Regions from separate parts of the Shewanella sp. SG44-2 genome, predicted to be linked through region 3. Evidence: predicted binding sites of a transcription regulator. Region 3 holds the regulator's gene; each other region holds the start of a gene.
What was found. Region 3 encodes sigma-54, which starts transcription at its own class of promoters, with help from an activator protein. Its sites were predicted from a motif close to GTTGGCACGNNNNTNGNNT; they were not measured.
Positions count from the first base shown of each region.

Region 1: H5181_RS14895 (PAS domain-containing sensor histidine kinase) is a predicted target of sigma-54. The motif match lies at 1,250-1,268, and genes of this name have one in related genera.
Region 2: fliE (flagellar hook-basal body complex protein FliE) is a predicted target of sigma-54. The motif match lies at 1,791-1,809, and genes of this name have one in related genera.

Region 1 is NZ_JACJEU010000021.1:72,192-75,480, forward strand. Features, by position in the region: gene H5181_RS14890 (sigma-54 dependent transcriptional regulator) at 1-2, opposite strand, end outside; gene H5181_RS14895 (PAS domain-containing sensor histidine kinase) at 1-1,212, opposite strand, end outside; gene H5181_RS14900 (sigma-54 dependent transcriptional regulator) at 1,582-3,012, opposite strand.
Region 2 is NZ_JACJEU010000021.1:68,860-72,148, forward strand. Features, by position in the region: gene fliF (flagellar basal-body MS-ring/collar protein FliF) at 1-1,321, opposite strand, end outside; gene fliE (flagellar hook-basal body complex protein FliE) at 1,394-1,735, opposite strand; gene H5181_RS14890 (sigma-54 dependent transcriptional regulator) at 1,985-3,289, opposite strand, start outside.
Region 3 is NZ_JACJEU010000026.1:38,681-41,969, reverse strand. Features, by position in the region: gene ptsN (PTS IIA-like nitrogen regulatory protein PtsN) at 1-380, opposite strand, end outside; gene hpf (ribosome hibernation promoting factor) at 383-670, opposite strand; gene H5181_RS16315 (RNA polymerase factor sigma-54) at 696-2,180, opposite strand; gene lptB (LPS export ABC transporter ATP-binding protein) at 2,323-3,054, opposite strand; gene lptA (lipopolysaccharide transport periplasmic protein LptA) at 3,051-3,289, opposite strand, start outside.

The DNA.
Region 1 (3,289 bases), on a different contig from region 3:
ACGCTTCACCTCCTGATCACTTGCTTTGTTCATGTGTGGAAAGCTCAACCTAATATGGCAACCCATACCCGGCTTGCACGATAACTGAATTTGTCCACCATGGTTGCGCACGACCGACTGCACAACCGCTAAGCCCAAACCAGTACCTTGGCTTTTAGTGGTAAAAAAGGGTTCAAGAATTTGTTGTTGCATTGACGGCTCGAGCCCTTTGCCATTGTCGATGACATCTAACAATAGCCCATCTGGTGTTTCGCTGGCACTGACTTTTATTTTTGTTGCGCCTGCTTCAAGGCTATTCATCACTAGATTATTCACCGCAGAACTGAGAGCATTCGCATTGGCAAGCATCAATGAATGTGAAGTATCTTCCACAACAAGCTGGCAGTGTTTTTTATCTGCTATCGGTTCGCAACTGGCCATTACTTGGCTAATGATTTCATCCATTGAGACTGATTCTGCCATCCCATCCTGACGCCCTCTTGCCATTAACAACATGTCATTAACTTGACGTTCAAGCTCATTAAGCCGGTCGACCAATTTAGATTGAAACTTAGACCTAGCAGAATCAGATAATTTAGGACTAGCAAGATTAGAGGCATACAGCAAAGCTGCAGACAATGGGGTGCGCACCTGATGTGCTAATGTCGCCACCATTTTGCCTAATGCCGATAAACGTTGTAAATGAGACAAGTTTTTCTGCAATAAACGCGTTTCAGTGAGATCGGTTAACACAATCAACTGCCCAGGTTCAGGCGCTAATGGCGTAATAGCCAATTTTACTCGTCGACCATTTTTAAGCGACACTTCATGGCCGTCATCATCTTGTGGGGCAAAAGCGCGATGAATAATATCAAACCAACGAGCCCCCTGCAGAGGTCGTCCTAATAGTTCGGTTGCAACTGGATTGGCTAACGTAACCACACCGTCACCATCAAGGATCACCACACCAGATGGCATGGCTTGAAGAATATGCGCCATTTGATTTGACATATTGGCGGCCTTACTAGAATAAGTACTGATAACGGGAGTGGCAGAATTAGTGGCTAAGTTAGTTGCTATGTTGGCAGCTAAGTTCACATTACGCTGCTGAACTGAATTAATCCCAATAGCTGGCGATTCCGCCTCTGTATCAGTTGTAGTGATAGACGAAGCTGACGCAGGTAACTCATAGTCTGAATGATCTGTATGTGTTAACGCTCGTGCTAAATACATGGTCGCTCCGTCAAAAAAATAACATTTGACTAGCTGAATGCATTTACTGTGCCAAGCAATTTCTTATAGTAATAGAAGCATCGGCAGACCGTGTTTTAAGCCAATGATAAAACAACATACCTATGAGTTTAGTTCATTGGCCTTACCACATCTTGCAAAACCAATATTCGGCCAGCATGCAATAAAACGACTTAATCGCAATACTATCTAGCAGTAACAATATATTACTTCTCAAGTTAAAAATATTTGCTGTGCCGAGCTATTATCTCAAGCACTAGAAACATGAAATCATTAGTTTTTAGTTACTGATAAAACGAAAAAACACACCTGAAGGTGTGTTTTTATAAAATCCAAAATTCAGATAATGGTCTAGTCTTTACTCAAACCATATTTACGCATTTTTTCGACTAATGTTGTACGACGAATACCCAACATTTCAGCAGCTCTTGCTACAACACTATCTTGCTGCTCAAGTGCTTGACGGATCATGTCAATTTCTAATTCAGCGAGTAAATCTTTTAAATTAACCCCTTCTGGCGGCAATTCACTAGGGAAACGCGTTTCTGGTATTTCTACAGGCTCTTCATCACTGAATATTGAAGCTAAAGCATCGCGCTCTAATTGTTCTTCACTGATTTCAACGCAATATTCAGGTACCTCTATATAACGGTACTTATGCGGTAAATCATTAACGTCGACTAATCCACCAGGGAATAAGATGGTTAAACGTTCAACTAAGTTTGATAACTCTCGCACATTACCAGACCAAGGGTGTTCTTTTAACGATTCAATCGCACGTTGAGTGAAACGAACCTTACCGCGGCCTTCATTAAATACTCGGCTAACTAATTCGTGCAATAGTAGCGGCACATCGTCACGACGCTCACTTAATCCTGGCATCTCAATTGGGAACACATTGAGTCGATAATATAAATCTTCTCGAAATGAGTTATCTACAATCATGGTTTCAAGATCGCGATGCGTTGCGGCAACGATACGCACATCGGTAGCAATTGTTTTGCTGCCACCAACACGTTCAAATACCTTTTCTTGCAACACACGTAACAACTTAACTTGCATTTGCAGCGGCATATCGCCAATTTCATCTAAAAATAGCGTGCCACCTTCTGCCAATTCAAAACGGCCTTTACGAGATGATATCGCCCCAGTGAAAGAGCCTTTTTCATGGCCAAACAATTCACTTTCAAGTAATTCAGCAGGTATAGCGCCACAATTAACCGGAATAAACGGTCCATCACGTCGTTCAGATAAATAATGAATATTACGCGCTACAACTTCTTTACCGGTCCCAGATTGACCCAATACTAATACTGTCGCATCAGAGCTTGATACTTGGTTAATCAAATGGCGGACTTTAGCAATGCCTTCACTGCGCCCGACTAAGCTTCGGAATAGTTTGGTTTGGTTGCCACTGGTTAAAGTGTGTTCTCGCTTGGCTTGGCCAAAAACTTGGCAAAAATGCAGCAGTTCAGTCAATTGCGGGTAATTTATCGGCTCTTCAATTGTTCCGAGCATGTTGGATAAATTGATATCGGTATCGCCTAATAACAACATTGGTTGCCAAGGCACTATAGCAGCTATGTTTTTGATACTCTCGACGCTAATGTTTTCATCAACAATGACAACAGCGCGATACCGAGATTGCTCGATCAGGGCTAAAAAAGATTCATTAGAGACAATTTCGCACTGCTCGCCTAGGAATTCGAAAATGCAGCACAAACGAGTCACGCGCTCTGATGGGGTACCGACAATTAAAATTTTTTGTTCTATTTGCATCATTCAGAAGGCCAAAAGCTCTTGTTATAGGTATTGATTCGGGATGATTATGCCGCATATCGCCACATAAACCTAAGTACATTGCCGTCATAAAAACTAACAGCACAGCCATTATTCTAGCATTATTCCTAAAACAGGATCGTTAATCCGCTAAATACAGTGAAGAAAAACGAACTCAATGGTAAATAACCTCAGCTAGGGATAATAAATGGTTATCAAACAGCCCTTTGTCTCGCTAACTGTGTTGCATTGACTTGCAATAGGCTAGCTATTGGCGCCG
Region 2 (3,289 bases), on a different contig from region 3:
ACATATCTGGCTCAGGTAACGCTTCAATTAACTGATCCATAAACGGAACGGTTACCACTTCCAGCGCATCACCACGCTGAGTACTAAAACCTACCGCGCCTTCTAATAAACGACGAATATTAGTTAACTCTTGTTCTGTTCTCGGTACCCGAGCAACCACACCATTTTCATCTACTTGGCCGGGTTTAAAGTTAATCGCAACTGACACGCTTACACGACGAACCACCCCAATTTGTTGACGAGTATGGCTGATGGTAGTGTCTAATTCATAATTACGCGTGGCTTCTTTTGAAGAGTCACCAGACATGGTTGAAGCTGTCGCTTCACCTGCCACTTGCGGAATATCAGATTCCATTGGTGGTTGATTACTTAGCGCACCAGGAATACCGCCAGAGTTTTGACCAGACGAATTTCTCTCAATGATCATTTCACTACGAATCGCCGGCAAATCAGGTGAGAAACGCTTTGCAGTTTGCTCTACTGCGGTAAAGTTCATATTCACATCGACTTGAGAAGTAAAATTCTCAGGGCCTAAAATTGGCATCAAGATTGACTCGATTTTCTTACGGTATTCAGCCTCTTGCTGTTGTACGAGCTCTTGCTCACGACGTGCTCTAGAGGACGCACCATCTTGACTACCTGAATTGAGTAAGCGCCCATTTGAATCAGTTACCGTCACACGAGCAGGTTCAAGCCCTTGAACTGCTGAGCCTACGATATCAACAATGGCATCAATCTCTTCTTGGCCCAAACCACCACGACGTACATTGACTACTACTGTGGCACTGGGTTTAGATGCATTACGGGCAAAAACATTTTCTTTAGGTAACGCTAATATCACTTTCGCACGACTAATGCTTTTTAACTCTTCAATGGCTCTGGCTAGGTTTTGTTCTTGGCTTTGTTTTAAGCGCGCTTGTTCCATACGCTGACTGACACCAAAACCACTATCTTGGTTTAAGTAATCATTTGCTTGAGTACTACTTTGAACACCTGCACGGCTGAGCAGTAATTTCACTTCTTGATATTTGTCTTCAGGCACTTTTACCACGTCGACGTTTATTTGATAATCGATTTGGTTTTTATCAAGCACATCTAAGACTAGGATCATCTCAGCTGTTTCCATTTTCCCAAGCGGGCGATAATCAGGCTCTTGGGCCCACATCATCACAAAAACAGCCAAAGCAAGGCATATCGCTAGTGCCAGAATCATGATGATTTGACGCATCATATCTGCACCACCAACGCCGCCGCCAAGAAGTCCTGACTTGTTCTCTTGTTGGACACCGCCATCGGCTGTTGAATCCGAACCTACCATAATGTCTGTGCTCACAATGCGTACCTGCTATATCTGATGTTGTTATGTTATTTAGTGCTCAAAAACAGTCTGCGACTAAACAGGCATACTCATAATTTCTTTATAAGCATCGACAAGCTTATTACGTACTTGCACTGTGGCCTCAAAGGCAACCCCAGCTTTCTCACGCGCAATAACGGTATCAGACAAGGTCACGGTGGTGTCGCCCATGTCTAATCGAGTCGCTAAATTTGCCGATGATTGTTGTAGCTCATTGACGCTTCCCACAGCTTGAGACAGTAACTGACTAAAATCAGCACCGGTGGTGTTATTCACTTGCTGGGTAAGGTTGGGACGAATAGATGAACCAATAGAAGGGGCTATTTCGCCGCGAAGCGATTGCATTTCTTGCATTAATGGATTTGCGCTAATCTGCATGATGTAACTCCCTTTCGTCGACTTTTTGACGACAACAATAACTGATAAGGAGTTAAAGCAATTTAGGTGCCAGTATTACAATTTGTAGATAATTAGTAGATAACAGGGGAAATAACATAAGCAAAAGTAACCTCTCCATTAACTGAAACTGGTTACCTTTTGCGTATTCACGTAGGTTAACAATAAAAAACAGACTTGATTAGACTATTAAATCATAACGTTAACTAACGATTGTTGACGGCATTTACGTTAAGCAGGTAATTGAATGCCCATATCACGCATTTTGGCCATTTTATAGCGTAGCGTACGGGCGCTTATACCAAGTTTTTCAGCGACCATTTTCCGACTGCCCTGACATTGATTTAGAGTTTCTAAAATAATGACATGTTCCTGGGCTTTTAGTTCGTCACCTAAACCATCAACTTCGGCTGACTTATCCGCATCAACATATTCTGTTGAAACCAAATTCACATCGGCAGAATCTAAAATAATGTCATTGACACCAATATCATCATTAACCCGTAATATTAGCGCTCGTTGAATAACATTATCTAACTCGCGCACGTTACCAGGCCATCGATGAGTCAATAAACGCCGAGTGGCAGCATCATCAAGCTTAGGCACAGAAGCCATATTAAATGCTTTAGCATGTTTAATCAGCAAATGCCGTGCAAGCGGTAATATATCAGCAGGACGCTGATGCAGCGCTGGCCACGTTAACGGAAACACATTAATTCGGTAGTATAAATCTTCCCTAAACTCACCAGAGGTCGCCATCGCTTTTAAATCTCTGTTTGAAGTTGCCAACACTCGCACATCAAGTTTAATGGTTTTACGGCCACCTAAACGCTCTACTTCGCGCTCTTGTAATACCCTGAGCAATTTAGCTTGTAAGCCAAGTTCCATCTCAGATATTTCATCAAGTAATATCGTGCCGCCTTGGGCTTGTTCAAACTTGCCTGGGCAGGCTTGATAAGCGCCAGTAAATGCACCTTTCTCGTAACCAAATAAAGTGGCTTCTAACATGTTTTCAGGGATTGCAGCGCAGTTAATCGCAATAAATGGTTGGTCATGGCGTTGACTATGTTGGTGAATATAGCGCGCTAACACTTCTTTACCTGAGCCACTAGGACCCATAATCATTACCGATGCATCAGATACTGCTACCCGCTGAGCCAGCGACAACAGCGCTAGACTTTTCTCATCTGCGACCACGGGTTTATCATGATTTTGTTTTAAAGGTAAATAGCGTGACACCTGATTCAATAACACTTCAGGCGCAAACGGTTTAGCAAGATAATCCACCGCGCCTAATTTCATCGCACTCACGGCACTGTTAATAGTGGCATAAGCGGTCATTAACAATACTGGCAATTTAGGTTGGTTTTGTTGTAAATAGCTTAACAAGCCCATGCCACCAATACCGTCCATTTGTACATCGCTAATCACCAAATCAAATTGGTTGGCTTTTAGGGCCAAAATGGCCTCTTCAGCGCTACCTACATCGACACAGTCATAATGGGCAAGCATGAGAGTATCAAGCAATGCCTCCCG
Region 3 (3,289 bases):
TGCTTATCGCTTAACTTTTGGGCCATGCTTGATAACGTGCCTAAATGTTGTTGGCACTGGTCGGCAGGTACTAACAAAGCAAATAAAAGATCCACGGGCTGCTTATCTATTGCATCAAAGGCAATGGCTTCTTCACATTTAATAAATATCGCGATAGGGTGATCGATGGTCGTTAATCGACCATGAGGTATCGCAATGCCATTTCCTATACCTGTGCTACCCATTTTCTCTCTCGCTAACAGGCTTTCAAAAACCTCTTGCGAAGACAGGGTTGGGTACTGGGCAGCGACTAAATTGCTGATGAGTTCCAGTACTTTTTTCTTACTGCCCGGTGTGGCACAGGTAGTGCATTCCGGCTGCAGAATGGTACAAAGTTCCATCGTTAGTGTTTTGTATTCTTCTCTTTGTGTTTAATTACCTGACGGTCGAGTTTATCGATCAGGGCGTCTATTGCAGCATACATATCAGTATTTTCTGACATTGCAAAAATCTCTGCGCCATTAACGTTGATTTTAGCTTCTGCTTTTTGTTGTAATTTTTCTACATTGAGCACAACGTGTACATTATGGATCTGATCGAAGTGCCGTTCAAGCTTTGAAAATTTACCTTGGACGTATTCACGTAAAGATTCTGTGATTTCGACATGATGTCCAGTCAGACTTATTTGCATAAAAAATCCTCCATTGCCTAGTAGGTTATAAACTCTTACGTTGGTTTGAGGGCGGGATCATCATTGCTTCACGGTATTTTGCAATCGTACGACGCGCAACGTTTATGCCCTGTTCTGCCAGAAGCTGAGCCATTTTACTGTCGCTCAGTGGTTTTTTCTGGTTTTCTGCGGCAACCAGCTTTTTGATAAAAGCACGAATGGCTGTAGATGAGCATTCCCCGCCATCGTCAGTACTGACATGGCTAGAGAAGAAGTATTTTAGTTCAAACAACCCTCGTGGGGTGTGCATATATTTTTGTGTGGTGACTCGTGAAATGGTCGATTCGTGCATCTCTACTGCTTCCGCAATATCATTGAGCACCATAGGCTTCATGGCTTCTTCGCCATATTCAAAAAAGCCTTGCTGAAATTGTACAATGCAATTTGCCACTTTAAGTAAAGTATCGTTGCGACTTTCAATACTTTTAATAAACCATTTAGCCTCTTGCAGATGGCCTCGAATAAATTGACTATCCGACGGGTTTTTACTGCCTCTAGCCATGGCCGCGTATTGCTGATTAACACCAATTTTAGGCATGTTGTCTGGGTTTAACTCTACAACCCAGCGGCCATTTTTCTTTAATACAGTGACATCGGGAATAACGTATTCATCATCCATTGGGGTAATTAATAAACCAGGACGAGGATTGAGTGTCTGAATTAGAGTGATTGCGTCACGTAATTCATTTTCTTTTAGTTTTGTTTTACGCATCAATAATCTGAAATCACGGCCAGCAATTAAATCTAAATAGCCTTTAATTAACAAACGAGCATTATCGATATGTGGTGTGTCGTTAGAGAATTGTGCTAATTGAATAAATAGACATTCACTTAAATCACGTGCAGCAACACCAACAGGGTCAAAGTGTTGAACGCGTTTTAATACCGCTTCAACTTCATCAAGTTCCACATTTTCATCACCCATGGCTTCAAGAATATCTTCGGTACTTTGGGTTAAATAACCGCGTTCATCTATGGCATCAATAATGGCGGTGGCAATGGCGAGATCAGTGTCTGAAAATGGGGTAAGATTTTTTTGCCATTCTAAATGTTCGTACAAACCTTCGGTCGTTTCACCTTGAAAGGGCATGTCGTCATCGCGCATGCTCGCACTGCCTGAACCTGACATTGGTGAGGCTGTGTACACTTCGTCCCATGTGGTATCCATGGCTAAATCATCCATGGTTTCTTTGGTCATGGATTCTGCAATGTCGACAGTGGAAGTGTCTTTTTCGACATTAACAATGCTGTTGTCACTAAAGTCGGTATCCGCTTGGTCGCGATTTTCCTTTAAGGAGTCTTTTGCTTCAGAAAACTCATCTTCTATTTCAAGTAATGGATTTGAATCTAATGCTTGTTGGATTTCCTGCTGTAGCTCCAATGACGATAATTGCAGTAAGCGAATGGCTTGCTGCAATTGTGGGGTCATGGTTAAGTGTTGACCCATTTTAAGTTGGAGTGACGCTTTCATTTACCGCTTATCCCTAGATGATTTTCAATAAAAATGACAATCTCGAAACTGTAATGGATTGCCATATACATCAATGACATTTAACGTTGTTTAGGTATCGTTCAATGAAATGAGTTAGCTAGACTAAAGGCCAGTAAAGTAACTATAGCTTGAATTGTTCACCTAAGTACACAGCACGAACTTGTTGATTACTTAATATCTCATCAGGTGTGCCTTCGGCGATTAAATTACCCTGGCTAACGATATAGGCCCGCTCACAAACGTCTAGCGTTTCACGTACGTTATGGTCGGTAATTAATACCCCTAAACCGCGATTTTTAAGTTGTTGGATGATTTTTTTAATGTCGATGACCGAAATAGGATCAACACCAGCAAAAGGCTCATCAAGCAAAATAAATTTTGGATTAGCAGCTAAAGCGCGCGCAATTTCAACTCGACGACGTTCGCCACCCGATAACGACATGCCTTGGCTGTCGCGTATGTGAGTAATGTGGAATTCTTCGAGTAGATGCTCAAGTTGCTCAATACGTTGGTCTGTACTGAGCTCTTTGCGAGTTTGCAGTACGGCCATTATGTTGTCGTAAACGGTAAGCTTGCGGAAAATACTGGCTTCTTGTGGTAAGTAACCTATACCTTTGCGGGCGCGCAAATGCATTGGATCGGCAGTAAGGTCGTCATCGTCAATTAATATCCGACCTTTATCGCTTTTTACTAAGCCGACAACCATATAAAAGGTGGTTGTTTTACCTGCACCATTAGGGCCTAAAAGACCGACAATTTGGCCGGTTTTAACCGTTAAGCTCACATCTTTAACAACCTGACGAGCTTTATAGCTTTTTGCTAGATTTTCAGCGGTTAAGGTAATTTGGGTCATGGTTTGATCTGCTTGTTAACAGGGATTTCAGGGAGCTTTTGCTTTGGCGCCGACTCGTCTTGGAAATTCTCTGGTTGAATGATGGTGATTACCCGATCTTGTCCTGTACCAGTACTTTCGGCAATCAGCTCTTGAGCACTGATGTTGTACTTGATTTTATTACCGGTAACCTGGCTACCAGATTGATCCAATTTGGCGTTGCCTGTCAATGTGAGTGTAGTGGTGGCAAGGTCAT